Regions from separate parts of the Stenotrophomonas sp. genome, predicted to be linked through region 2. Evidence: predicted binding sites of a transcription regulator. Region 2 holds the regulator's gene; the other holds the start of a gene.
The links. Region 2 encodes HrcA, which represses chaperone genes, less so after heat shock. Its sites were predicted from a motif close to TTNGCACTCNNNNNNNNNGAGTGCNAA; they were not measured.
Positions count from the first base shown of each region.

Region 1: a site for HrcA is predicted at 2,009-2,035, ahead of AC5JLE_RS02230 (co-chaperone GroES). Genes of this name have one in related genera too.

Region 1 is NZ_JCACKF010000008.1:433-7,543, reverse strand. Features, by position in the region: gene groL (chaperonin GroEL) at 1-1,593, opposite strand, end outside; gene AC5JLE_RS02230 (co-chaperone GroES) at 1,675-1,962, opposite strand; gene AC5JLE_RS02225 (endonuclease) at 2,274-4,064, shown strand; gene cutA (divalent-cation tolerance protein CutA) at 4,133-4,471, shown strand; gene AC5JLE_RS02215 (protein-disulfide reductase DsbD domain-containing protein) at 4,468-6,849, shown strand; gene AC5JLE_RS02210 (TlpA family protein disulfide reductase) at 6,846-7,111, shown strand, end outside.
Region 2 is NZ_JCACKF010000014.1:80,076-87,186, reverse strand. Features, by position in the region: gene dnaK (molecular chaperone DnaK) at 1-483, opposite strand, end outside; gene grpE (nucleotide exchange factor GrpE) at 666-1,181, opposite strand; gene hrcA (heat-inducible transcriptional repressor HrcA) at 1,245-2,309, opposite strand; gene recN (DNA repair protein RecN) at 2,425-4,086, shown strand; gene AC5JLE_RS05615 (LysR family transcriptional regulator) at 4,197-5,114, opposite strand; gene AC5JLE_RS05610 (SGNH/GDSL hydrolase family protein) at 5,212-6,519, shown strand; gene fur (ferric iron uptake transcriptional regulator) at 6,583-6,999, opposite strand; gene AC5JLE_RS05600 (outer membrane protein assembly factor BamE) at 7,103-7,111, shown strand, end outside.

The sequences.
Region 1 (7,111 bases), on a different contig from region 2:
GGCCGGCTCGTCCTTCTTCGGAGCTTCGGCAACCATGGCTTCGGTGGTGATCATCAGGCCAGCGATCGAAGCGGCGTTCTGCAGCGCCGAACGGGTCACCTTGGTCGGGTCCAGGATGCCGAACTGCAGCATGTCGCCGAACTCGCCGGTGGCGGCGTTGTAACCGAAGCTGCCGGTGCCTTCCTTGACCTTGTTGATGATGACCGACGGCTCGTCGCCGGCGTTGGCCACGATCTCGCGCAGCGGGGCTTCCATCGCACGCAGGGCGATCTGGATGCCGTGGTTCTGGTCTTCGTTGGCGCCCTTCAGGCCGGCCAGCGCGGTGATCGCGCGGACCAGGGCAACGCCGCCGCCCGGAACCACGCCTTCTTCAACGGCCGCACGGGTGGCGTGCAGGGCGTCGTCGACGCGATCCTTCTTTTCCTTCATTTCGATTTCGGTCGAGGCGCCGACCTTGATCACGGCAACACCGCCGGCCAGCTTGGCCACGCGTTCCTGCAGCTTCTCGCGGTCGTAATCCGAGGAGGTGTCCTGGATCTGGGTCTTGATCTGCGCCACGCGTGCATCAACGTTGGCCTTGTCGCCGACGCCGTCGATGATGGTGGTGTTCTCCTTGGAGACCTGCACCTTCTTGGCGCGGCCCAGGTCCTTGATGGTGGCCTTCTCCAGCGACAGGCCGACTTCTTCGGAGATCACGGTGCCGCCGGTCAGCACGGCCATGTCTTCCAGCATCGCCTTGCGACGGTCGCCGAAGCCCGGGGCCTTGACGGCCACGACCTTGACGATGCCACGGATGGTGTTGACCACCAGGGTGGCCAGCGCTTCGCCTTCAACTTCCTCGGCCACGATCAGCAGCGGCTTGCCGGCCTTGGCGACGCCTTCCAGCACCGGCAGCAGGTCACGGACGTTGGAGATCTTCTTGTCGTGCAGCAGGATGAACGGGTCATCCAGGTCAGCGGTCTGCGACTGCTGGTTGTTGATGAAGTACGGCGACAGGTAGCCGCGGTCGAACTGCATGCCCTTGACCACGTCCAGCTCGTTGTCCAGGCCCGAGCCTTCTTCAACGGTGATGACGCCTTCCTTGCCGACTTCCTTCATCGCGTCAGCGATGATCTGGCCGATCGATTCGTCCGAGTTGGCCGAGATGGTACCGACCTGGGCGATCGCCTTGTCGTCGGCGGTCGGCTTGGAGATGTTCTTCAGCTCGGCGACGGCGGCCGAGACGGCCTTGTCGATACCGCGCTTGAGGTCCATCGGGTTCATGCCGGCGGCAACGGCCTTGGCGCCTTCGCGGATCAGGGCCTGGGCCAGCACGGTGGCGGTGGTGGTGCCGTCGCCGGCATCGTCGTTGGTGCGCGAAGCAACTTCCTTCACCATCTGCGCGCCCATGTTCTCGAACTTGTCAGCCAGTTCGATCTCCTTGGCGACGGAGACGCCGTCCTTGGTGATGGTCGGCGCGCCGAAGCTCTTTTCCAGCACGACGTTGCGGCCCTTCGGGCCCAGGGTGGCCTTGACGGCATTGGCGAGAACGTTGACGCCGCGCACCATGCGCGAACGGGCGTCTTCACCGAAACGAATATCCTTGGCAGCCATTGCATTTACCTCATTGGTAGCGCCGGACGATGCCCGGCGGCTGGGAGTTTGGGATCAGGTTGAAACAGGTCGCGCCGGGGCTCAGCCGATGACGGCGAGCACGTCGTCTTCGCGCAGGACCTTGTATTCGACGCCTTCGCTCTTGTACGAGCTGCCGGCGTACTGGCCGTAGATGACCTTGTCGCCGACCTTCAGCGACGGCGCGCGCACGTTGCCGTTGTCCAGCGGCTTGCCCGGGCCGACGGCCACGACCTCACCCTTGGTGGACTTTTCCTTGGCCGAGTCGGGGATGACGATGCCACCGGCGGAGATTTCGTCGGCTTCGATCGGCTTGACCACAACGCGGTCGTGCAGCGGCTTGATGCTCATAGGAGACCTCTTAAGTGATTGATTGGTCTAAAAAAGTCCGGCGATGTTAGCACTCACCCCAGGCGAGTGCCAGAACCGCACGTGAAGAAACCCGACAACGTCGGGAGCAGGGCAGAGATGGAGCCCCGCCGCCCCCTTTCAAGGGCGGAATGAAAAAATTTTTCCGCCCGCGCGCCTCGGCCAAGGCGTCGGTCCTCGACAATTTCGGTGACAAGCGTCGCACTGTCAGATATCTGACGTTCATTTACGACAAAGTGTCACTGGATCGGCCTTAGGCTCGGTCAGGCATTCCCAATCACAAGGAGTAGTCGATGCGATTGCTGTCCCCGCTTGCCGCCGCCTGCCTGCTGGCACTGGCCGCCGCGCCGGCCCAGGCCGAGGTTTTCATCAACGAACTGCACTACGACGACAGCACCGCCGCCGGTGACGTCGGCGAAGCCATCGAGGTGGTCGCCACCGCGGGCGAGGACCTGTCCGGCTACCGCCTCTACCTCTACAACGGCAGCAATCCTTCGGCGGCCGCGGTCTACGTCAACAACCCGGTCCCGGCCGGCACCGCCGCCGGCTGCGGCAGCGCGACCATCGCCGTGGTCAACTACCCGACCAACGGCATCCAGAACGGCCCCAACGACGGCATCGCCCTGGTCGATGCCAGCGGCAAGGTGGTCCAGTTCCTCAGCTACGAGGGCGCCATCACCGCCTCCGGTGGCCCTGCCGCCGGCATGACCAGCCAGAACATCCCGGTGGCCGAGACCAACAGCACGGCCCCGGGCACCTCGCTGCAGCTGACCGGCAGCGGCAGCCAGTACACCCACTTCACCTGGGCCGAGTCGGCCAGGCAGACCTTCGGCAGCTGCAACAACGGCCAGACGTTCAGTGGCGGCGGCACGCCGGGCCCGAACACACCGCCGTCGGTCTCCACCACCACCCCGGCGCAGGGCAGCAGCACCTTCCCGGCCGCCGCCGACCTGGAAGTGGTGTTCAGCGAGACGGTGAACCTGGCCAGTGGCGCCTTCGCCCTGAGCTGCGGCACCTCCGGCAGCGTGCCGTTGACCTTCCCGGCCAGCGGCCGCAGCGTGAAGCTGTCCACCAACACTGCGCTGGTGGCCGGTGAGGCCTGCCGCTTCGACATCCGCGCCGCGCGCATCACCGACCTGCAGGGCGCGCACCCGGCCGCCGACAGCCGCATCGCCTTCACCGTGGCCAGCACCGGCGGCAATCCGGACCCGGGCAACCCGGGCGTGCCGGCCGGCTACTACTCCAAGGTCAACACCAGCAGCCCCAGCCAGCTGCGCTGCTCGCTGCATGCCACCATCAAGGGTCACACCGCCTACCCTTACAGCGGCTCGGGCACCAGTACCTGGACCATTCTGGAAATCGCCGACGAGGATCCGAACAATTCCGGCAGGATCCTCGATGCATATCGCAACCACAGCTACGCCAAGGTGACCGATCGCGCCGGCAGTGGCAGTGGCCTGAAGTACAACCGCGAGCACACCTGGCCGAACTCGCTGGGCTTTGCCACCACCACCGGTGACAAGGGCCTGCCGTACGCGCCGTATACCGACACCCACATGCTGTACCTGACCGACGCGCAGTGGAACGCCGACCGTGGCAACAAGCCGTTCGGCAAGTGCGACGCCAACTGCGGCGAGCGCGCCACCGAGGCCAACAACGGCCAGGGCGGCGGCAGCGGCGGCTATCCGGGCAACTCCAACTGGGTGCGCACGCCGGACGGCAACACCGGCACCTTCGAGGTGTGGGGCAAGCGCAAGGGCGACATGGCGCGTGCGGTGATGTACATGGCGATCCGTTACGAGGGCGGCAAGGATGCGGCCACCGGCCAGTCCGAGCCGGACCTGGAGCTGACCGACGACCGCAGCAAAATCGTCAAGACCAGCAGTTCGCCGGCCTACATGGGCCTGCTGTCCACGCTGATCGACTGGCACCTGTCCGATCCGCCGGATGATGCCGAGCGTGCGCGCAATGACGTGATCTACAGCTTCCAGGGCAACCGCAACCCGTTCATCGACCACCCCGAGTGGGCAACCCCGGCCCTGTTCACCTCGGCCAAGCCGGCCACCTGCCAGCTGGCCAACTGACCGCGCAACGCAGCGGTCCACGGCCGCCGCCGGGCCCTGACCCGGCGGCGGCCCTATACTCGGCGGTCATGTCGACCGTCGATCCCGTCCTGCTGCTGTTGACCACCTGCCCGGACCGGGCCAGTGCCGAGCGCATCGCGCACGCGCTGGTCGGCGAGCGCCTGGCGGCATGCGTGACCCGCCTCGATGGCGCGCAGTCGACCTACCGCTGGCAGGGCGAGGTGACCACCGACGCCGAACTGCAGCTGCTGGTGAAAACCACCGCGAGCCGCGTCGATGACGCAATTGCCCGGATCGTCGCACTGCATCCGTATGAACTCCCGGAGTGCATCGCGGTCGAAACCCGGGCCGGCCTGCCGGCGTATCTGGACTGGATCCGGGCACAGACCCGGGAGGACACTGATTGAAGACTCTGTTTGCGCGCGGCGCCACCTTGTGCGCCCTGTTGTGGCTCTCGCTGCCGGCCTTCGCGCTGGATGAGAAGGACCTGCTGCCGGTGGACCAGGCGTTCGCGCTGACCGCCATTGCCCCCGAACGGGGCCAGGTGCAACTGCAGTTCAAGATCGCACCGGGCTATTACCTTTATCGCCACCGCACCAGCGTCAAGGCCGACCCGGCCTTCAATGCCGGCGCGCTGCAGATGCCCAAGGGCGACAAGCACCACGACGATTTCTTCGGCGAAGTCGAGACCTATCGCGAGCGCCTGCAGGCCACCCTGCCCGGCACGCCGTCCGAGGCGGCCGGCACCATCAGCCTGGAAGTGCGTTACCAGGGCTGCGCCGATGCCGGTGTCTGCTACCCGCCGCAGAAGCGCGTGGTGCAGGTCACCCTGCCGGGCGCCGGTGCGGCGGCGGCGGTGCCTGCCGCGCGTGCCGGTGCGGCCAGCCCGTTCAACAACCCGCTGGCCGGTGCCGGCAACAGCGGTGGCCTGCGCCTGCCGGGCGCGGCCAACAACAGCCAGGCCCTGCCGCTGCCGTCGGAACAGGCGTTCGGCTTCGATGCCATCGCCAGTGACGGCAACACCCTGCTGCTGCGCTTCAGCCCAGCGCCCGGCTATTACCTGTATCGCGACCGCACCTCGCTGAAGCTGGAAGGCAGCGCCGGCGTGCTGGCCGGCAAGCCGCGCTGGCCAGCCGCGCAATCGCATCGCGACGAGCACTTCGGCGATGTCTCGGTCTACTTCAACCAGGTGGAAGTGCCGCTGCCGCTGCGCCGCACTGTCACTGATGCCGTCGACAGCACCCTGGTGGTGACCTTCCAGGGCTGCCAGACCGACGGCATCTGCTACCCGCCGATGACCCGCCGGGTGAAGCTGTCGATTCCCGCTGGCAAGCTGTCCGCCAGCATTGACCAGGCGCCAGCGCGCAACGAGGTGATCAGCCCGCTGCCCGCCGCCGGCGTGCCACGTGAATCCGCCAACGGCGCACCGTTGCGCCTGCTGCCGACCGTCCCCAACGACGGCATTGCCACTCCCGCCGCCAGCGGCAGTGAGGGCGCGCGCAATGAGTTCGCCGCCGACGCGCGCGATGGCAACGCACTGCGCACGCGCCCACCGGCGACAACCCCGAACCCGGACCGTTCGTTCGTCTGGGTGCTGCTGCTGGCGCTGGCCGGTGGCCTGGTGCTGAACCTGATGCCCTGCGTGCTGCCGATCCTGTCGCTGAAGGTGCTGAGCCTGGCGCAGAGTGGCGAAAGCCCTGAGCGGGCACGCAGCCATGCCCTCTGGTACACGCTGGGCGTGCTGGTCGCGTTCGCGGTGATCGGCGCGCTGATGGTGGGCCTGCGCGCGATCGGCAACGCCGTCGGCATCGGCTTCCAGCTGCAGCACCCGGGCGTGGTGGCGGCGCTGGCCTACATCATGTTCGCGGTGGGCCTGAGCCTGTCCGGCGTGTTCACCCTGGGCGGCGGCATCGGCAACCTCGGCCAGTCGCTGGCCAGCCGCAGCGGCCCGGCCGGCGATTTCTTCACCGGTGCGCTGGCCTGCCTGGTCGGCAGCGCCTGCGTCGGCCCGTTCATGGGCGGGGCGATCGCCTATGCCTTCATTGCCCCGCCGCTGAAGGCGATGACCGTATTCCTGTTCCTCGGCCTGGGCCTGGCGCTGCCGTTCCTGCTGATCGGCTTCGTGCCGGCGCTGGCACGCCGCCTGCCCAAGCCCGGCCCGTGGATGGAAACGCTCAAGCACGTGCTGGCCTTCCCGATGTATGCCACCGCGCTGTGGCTGCTGTGGGTGCTGGGCAAACAGCGCGGCGTGGACGGCATGGCACTGGTGCTGGGTGGCCTGCTGCTGTTCGCCTTCGGCCTGTGGCTGTTCGAGCGCAATCGCTGGACCGGCTCGCGTGCGGTGACCCTGCTCGGCGTGCTGCTGGCGATCGGCGCGCTGGTTCCTGCCTGGGGCGTGACCCAGCTGGCAGCGCCGGCACGCGCCGCACAGGCCGCCAGCGACAACGTGGTGGAGTATTCGCCGCAGTTGCTGGACCGCCTGCGTGCGGACAACCGCGTGGTGTTCGTCAACATGACTGCCGACTGGTGCGTGAGCTGCAAGGCCAATGAACGTGCCGTGCTGTCGCGGCCGGAGTTCAAGGAACTGCTCAAGCGCACCAACGCGGTGTACATGCGCGGTGACTACACCAACGTCGACCCGCAGATCACCACGTTCCTTGAAGAGCACAAGGCCGTGGGCGTGCCGCTGTACGTGGTGTACGGCCCGGGTGCGCCGCCGACCGTGCTGCCGACCCTGTTGACCCAGGCGGTGGTCGAGGAAGCGCTGCTGCGCACCGCACGATGAAGTGGCAACGGCCAGCGCTGCTGTGGACAGCGGTGCTGGCCGCCGGCCTCGGCCTGTGGGCCGGGCATCGATTCTCACCCGGCCCGTCTGCACCGGCCGCGGCAACGACGGCTTCCACAGCGACGGCCGTGAAGCCTACCCTGCAGGTGGGTGATCCCTTGCCGGCGCTGATCCTGCCGGACCTGGCGGAACAGCTGCTGGACCTGCGCGCCCGCTTCGCCGGCCGGCCGCTGCTGATCAATGTCTGGGCCAGCTGGTGTGC
Region 2 (7,111 bases):
GATGCGGCCGGCGTCCTTGGTCGCCTGGCGCTGGCTGTCGTTGAAGTAGGCCGGCACGGTGATGACCGCTTCGGTGACCTTCTCACCGAGGAAGTCCTCGGCGGTCTTCTTCATCTTTTCCAGCACCTTGGCCGAGATTTCCTGCGGCGCCATCTTCTTGCCGTCGCTGGTGGCCACCCAGGCATCGCCGTTGTCATGGGCCAGGATGCTGTACGGGACGTGGGCGATGTCCTTCTGCACTTCGGCGTCGGTGAACTTGCGGCCGATCAGGCGCTTCACCGCGTAGAAGGTGTTCTTCGGGTTGGTGACGGCCTGGCGCTTGGCCGAGGCGCCCACCAGGACTTCGCCGTCCTTGGTGTAGGCGACGATCGACGGGGTGGTGCGATCGCCTTCCGAATTCTCGATGACGCGGGCCTTGCCGCCGTCCATGATCGCCACGCACGAGTTGGTGGTGCCGAGGTCGATACCAATGATCTTGCCCATGGGGGAGACTCCTGAGGATGCTTGTTGGGGTCAGTCCGGCCGTTCGGCCGGTGGATGAATACGATGTGGGGGAGGCTCGTGGAACATTCAAGCCATCTCCCGAACGCTGTGTTTCCGGTCGCCCGGCGCGTTCAGCGTCGGGCCGGTTGACGGGACATTCCCGCCTTCCGGCCCTGGAGGGGTCAGTCGGCGGCCACCACCACCAGCGCCGGCCGCAGCAGGCGCTCGTTGAGCAGGTAACCCTTCTGGAACACGGTCACCACGCTGCCCGGGGCGGCGTCTGGGGCCGGCACCTGGCTGATGGCCTGGTGGTGTTCCGGGTTGAACGGCTGGCCGATCGGGTCCAGCAGGACCAGCCCGTTGTCGGCGGCAACCTTCAGCAGCTGCTTGTAGGTCAGCTCCAGGCCCTCGCGCAGCGGATGCGGGTCATCGCCGGCCGCCTTCAAGCCGGCATCCAGGCTGTCGAACACCGGCAGCAGCTCGCCCAGCAGCTTCTCGTTGGCGAACTTGCGGGCCTGCTCGATGTCACGGGCAACGCGCTTGCGCTGGTTCTCGAGGTCGGCGCGCTCACGCAGCGCATCGGCCTTGATCTGCTCGACCTCGGCGCGCAGGCGCTCCACTTCGTCGTTGACGCCGGCGGCGGCGGCCGCATCGGCGGCAGTCTGCTGGGATTCGATATCTGGATGTTCGTGGTTCATGTCTGGGTCCCTGGCGGTCAGTCTCCGCCTCCACCCACCCTAGTGTGGGCGGGATGCTGCGTTTCAAGCGTCGGATGTTCCAGGAGTGCGCCCGGCTGGCGAAAACGCCGCGCCGAGTACATCGGCAGTGGCCTGGACCAGCGGGATCATCCGGTCGTAGGCCATCCGCTTGGGGCCGATCACGCCCAGCACGCCCAGCACCTGGCCATTGGCCGTGTAAGGGGCAGTGACCAGCGAGACGCCCTGCAGCGGCATCATCCCGGTCTCCTCGCCGATGAAGATGCGCACGCCGGGCGCCTGGATGGTCCGCTCCAGCAGCTGCAGGATCTCCCGCTTGCTGGAGAACAGCTCGAACAGCTCGCGCAGCCGCTCCAGGTCGGACAGGTCCTGCACCCCCATCAGACGGGTCTGCCCGGCCACCAGCATGTCATCGGCCGCCGGCTGCAGGGCCTGCTCGGCCAGCTCGATGCTGTGCGCCAGCAGCTGCTCCAGCTCCGAACGGGCATCACGCAGTTCCAGCAGCAGGCGGGTGCGGATCTCGGCCATCGGCAGGCCGGCGAAATGCGCGTTGAGGTAGTTGGCGACCTGCTCCAGCTGGCCCGGCGCGAACTCCTGGCGGGTCTCGATGACCCGGTTCTGCACCTCGTTGTCGGCGAACACCAGGATCGCCAGCACCCGGCGCCCGTCCAGCGCCACGAAATCGATCTGGCGGAACGCGAACTGCTCGCGCCGCGGGGCGCTGACCACGCCGACGAAGTGGCTCATCGCCGACAGCAGCTCCGAGGCGCTGCCAAGCAGGGCCTGGGTGCTGCCGCCGCCGGCCAGTTCCTGGCGCAGCCGGGCCAGCTCGCCTTCGCCCGGCGGCTGCATCTGCAGCAGGCTGTCGACGAACACCCGGTAGCCATGTGCGGTCGGGACGCGCCCGGCCGAGGTGTGCGGCGAAGCCAGCAGCCCCAGGTCTTCCAGGTCACCCAGGATGTTGCGGATGGTGGCCGGGCTGACCTCCAGCCCGGCCACGCGCGCCAGCGTCTGCGAGCCGACCGGCTCACCGTCCTGGATGTAACGCGCGATCAGCGTGCGCAGCAGATGGCGCGCACGCGGGGCAAGCTGGTCGGGAGAACCGTGCATGGAATCAACCTGTGAGACACGGACACTAGATAATGGCGGCGGATCACCTTGGCAAGTCATTGGACCTCCCGCGCCCGCGTGCTAGCGTTGCGCGGCTGCTGACACCCCCTTACCCATGCTCAGACATCTTTCGATCAAGGATTTCGCCGTCGTCCGCGCCACCGAACTGGAGTTCGGGCCAGGCATGACCGTGGTTTCAGGCGAGACCGGCGCCGGCAAGTCACTGATGGTCGACGCGCTGGGCTTCCTGTCCGGCCTGCGCGCCGACAGCGGCGTGGTCCGCCACGGCGCCGCGCGCGCCGAGCTGTCGGCCGAGTTCGCGCTGGATCAGCTGCAGGCCGCGCGCCAGTGGCTGGCCGACAACGAGCTGGACGACGAGGAGCAGTGCCAGCTGCGCCGCGTGATCCGTGCCGATGGCGGCTCGCGGGCCTGGATCAACGGCCGCCCGGTGACCCTGGCGCAGCTGGGCGACCTGGCCTCGCTGCTGGTGGAGATCCACGGCCAGCACGAGCAGCAGGCCCTGCTGGCACGCCCATCACAGCTGGCCCTGCTGGACGCCTATGCCGGCAACGAGGACGAGCGCCGCCAGGTGCGCCGCGCCGCTGCGGCCTGGCAGGCGCTGGTCGATGAATCGCTGGCGCTGTCGCAGCAGGGCGACGTCAGTGACCGGATCGGCTTCCTGGAGCACCAGCTGCGCGAACTGGACCGCGAGGATCTGGAACCGGAGTCGATTGCCGCGCTGGGCGCCAGCCACCGCCGCCAGGCCCATGCCAGTGCCCTGCTGGGTGCCTGCCAGGCGGCCAGCAACCAGCTCAACGGCGACGACGGCAGTTCCGCGCTGGACCTGCTGCAGCAGGTACGCCACGAGCTGTCGCGCCTGATCGAACACGACCCGCGCCTGGGCGAGGTGGACGGCCTGATCGAAAACGCCTCGATCCAGCTGCACGAAGCCCTGTCGCTACTGGACCGCGTGCATGACGACCTCGACGCCGACCCGGAACAGTTCGAGGAGAACGAGCGTCGCCTCGGCCGCCTTCACGACCTGGCCCGCAAGCACCGTGTGCCGATGGACGAGCTGGGCGCGCAGCGCGAGCGCATGCACGCCGAAGTGGAACAGCTGCGTGGGGCTGACGAACGCCTGCAGCGCCTCGCCGGCGAGATCGACAAGGCCGCTGCGGCCTGGCGCGTGCAGGCCGGGCTGCTGACCGCCAGCCGCCGCGCCGCCGCTGCCGAGCTGTCGGCCACCACCACCGGCATCATCGCCGAGCTGGGCATGGGCGGCGGCCAGTTCCTGATCGAGCTGGAACCGCAGGACGCCGGCAAGCCCGACCCGCAGGGTGCCGAGCGCGTGGAATTCCTGGTGGCGGCCAATGCCGGGCAGCCGCCGCGTGCCCTGCGCAAGGTGGCCTCGGGTGGCGAACTGTCGCGCATCTCGCTGGCCATCGAAGTGGCCGCGCTGGACCTGGATGCAGTGCCGACCATGGTGTTCGACGAAGTCGACTCCGGCATCGGTGGCGCGGTGGCGGACATCGTCGGCCAGAAGCTGCGCGCCCTTGGCGAGAAGCGCCAGGTGCTGTGCGTGACCCACCTGCCGCAGGTCGCCTCCAAGGGCCATGCCCATTACCGGGTCAGCAAGGCCCCGGTGGAAGGCATGACCCAGAGCGCAGTGGAAAAGCTGGACAGCAAGGCGCGCGAGGAAGAACTGGCGCGCATGCTCGGCGGCGTGGAAGTGAGCAAGGAAGCGCGCGCCGCCGCACGCAAGCTGCTGCAGGTGTAACGCCGGCCGAGCCGAGCATTGGCTCGGCTTCCGCAAGGTAGTGCCGGCCGCTGGCCGGCACCCCGATGCGGGTGGATGAAGATCATGAGGTTGCCGGCCAGCGGCCGGCACTACCCCTGTGGCTGCGTCAGATCGACGTTCTCCACCAGGAAATCAAGAAACGCGCGCACCCGCAGCGGCAGGTAGCCGCCCTGCCCCAGGAACACCGCGTGCACCTCTTCCAGGTCACCGGGATTCGCGTCCTCCAGCACCGGCAGCAAGCGCCCGGCGGCAATGTCCTGCTGCACCTGGAATGCTGCCAGCCGCGCCATGCCCAGCCCACCCAGCACCAGCTGGCGCAGTGCATCGCCGTTGCTGGCGCGCGCGTTGCCACTGGGCAGCAGCATGCGTTCGCGCCCGTCCTGCAACAATGGCCAGCCCTGCATCGCGCGCGCATGGCCGATATCCAGCCGGTTGTGCGACTGCAGCTCCTCGGCAGTGCGTGGCAGCCCGTGCCGCTGCGCATAGGCCGGTGCAGCCACGATCATCATCCGCGTCGCACCCAGCCGCCGCGCCACCAGGCTGGAGCTCTTCAGTGGACCGGCCCGCACCGCCACGTCGGTGCGCTGCTCAAGCAGGTCGATCACCTCATCATTGAGGGTCAGGTCCACGCCTACCTGCGGGTTGCGTTCTAGGAATGCCGGCAGCAGCGGCAGCAGGAAATGCTGGCCGAACGGCACGTTGGAGTTTACCCGCAGCCGTCCGCGCGGCTCGGCATGGGCACTGGCACAGCGCTCGGCCTCCTCCAGGTCGGCCAGCACGCGCAGGCCGCGCTCGTAGAACGCGCAGCCTTCCGGGGTCAGCTGCAGCTGGCGGGTGGAGCGTTGCAGCAGGCGCGTACCCAGCCGCTGCTCCAGCCGGGCCACCAGCTTGCTCACTGCTGACGGCGTCATGTCCAGGGTGCGTGCGGCGGCGGAGAAGCCACCGGTCTCGATCACCCGCACGAACACTTCCAGTTCGCCGGATCGGTTGATGTCGGGTCGCGCCATGGCGATGAATCCAGTTCACAGATGATTGTCCATGCGCAGTCTAGTTCACAGATGACCCCGGAATCACCATGGCGTTCCCTCCCACCTGGATTGCCCGATGAACCGCTTGAGCCAGCTCACCGCCACCGCCCTGCTCGCCCTGTCCGGCGTCGCCAGTGCCGCATCCGCCCCGCACTGGGTCGCCAGCTGGCAGGCCAGCCCGCAACCGGTCTGGGACGCGGATTTCCTGTTCCCGACCCTGGTTCCGGCCACGCTGCAGGACCAGACCTTCCGCCAGACCGCGCGCATCAGCCTGGGCGGGCCCCGGCTGCGGGTGCGGCTGAGCAATGCCTACGGCACCCAGCCGCTGCGGATCGGGGCGGCCAGCGTGGCCGCGGGCGCGGGCGCCACCCCGCAACCGCTCAGCTTCGACGGCCAGCCTGGGGTGTTGATCGGTGCCGGTCAGGAACGGCTGAGCGATCCGCTGGCGGTGGCCACGGAAGACCACCAGGCGCTGCAGGTCAGCGTCTTCGTGCCGGGGCCGACGCCGGTGCAGGCGTTCCATTGGGACGGCCGCCAGACCAGCTGGATCGCCGGCGGCAATCAGGCCCGGGCGCGCGACCTGCAGGGTGCCAGTTCCACTACCGCACGCCTGTTCCTCACCGGGATCGAGGTCGAGGCCGCCGCCAGTGCGCGCAGCGTGGTGGTGATTGGCGACTCGATCACCGACGGCGCCACCGCCAGCCTCGACCAGGACCAGCGCTGGACCGACCATCTGGCCGCGCGTCTGGCACCGCGCGGCGTCGCGGTGGTCAACGCGGGCATTTCCGGCAATCGGCTGCTGAGCGACGGCATGGGCGAGTCGGTTCTGGCCCGCCTGCGGCGTGACGCACTGGATCAGCCCGGCGTCGCCAGCGTCATCGTGCTGATCGGCATCAACGACATCAGCTGGCCCGGTACTGCCTTCGCCCGCGCGCAGCCCCGGCCCAGCCTGCCCGAGCTGCAGGCCGGCTATCGTGCCCTGGCCGAACAGGCCCACCGGCGGGGTCTACGCATATTCGGCGCCACCCTGATGCCGTTCGCGGGCGCCCTGCCCGGCACGCCGCTGGACGACTACTACCACCCGGACAAGGAGGCCCTGCGCCAACAGCTCAATGCATGGCTGCGCAGCAACAGCCCGTTCGACGCGGTGATCGACCTGGACGCGGCGCTGCGCGACCCGGCCGATCCGTCACGGATGGCCGCCGCCTACGACTCCGGCGACCACCTCCACCCGGGGGATGCCGGCAACCGGGCGATGGCCGAGGCGGTGGACCTGGAGATCCTGCTCGGTTGCAAGGGGTCAGAGCCCTTTGCTGGCGCAAAGGGATCCGACCCCGCAGAGCGCCCGGGGCCGGCCCCCTTTCCTGGAGGGAAAGGGCCCTGACCCCGGCAACGAAAAACCCCGGGCAAGCCCGGGGTTACGTCGCTAGCGGCTGGCCGGAACGGCCTACTTGCGCTTCTTGCGCACGTAGAGCACCAGCGAGTGTTCTTCCAGCTCATAGCCGTGATCGGCCGCGATCTTGCGCTGCAGCTCCTCGATCTCATGGCTTTCGAATTCGATGATCTTGCCGCTGTCCACGTCGACCATATGGTCGTGGTGGCCACCACGGTCCAGCTCGTAAACGGCTTGGCCACCTTCGAAATTGTGCTTGAGCACGAGGCCGGCGGCCTCGAACTGGGTCAGCACCCGGTAGACCGTCGCCAGGCCGATCTCGTCGCCATGCTCGAGCAGCTGGCGGTAGATGTCCTCGGCGGTCATGTGGTGCTGGTGGTGCTGGGCATTGCGCTGTTCGAGCAGCGCCAGGATCCGCATCCGCGGATGGGTCACCTTCAGGCCGACTTTACGCAGGTCGTGGGTTTCCATAGGTCTCCGTTCATTGGCGATTTAGCGCCAGCTGCCTCGGATTGGGTCGCGGTGGCACGCCGGGAGTGTATCATCGGTTTGATTTCCCCAACCGCCAGTCCCGATGCGCAAT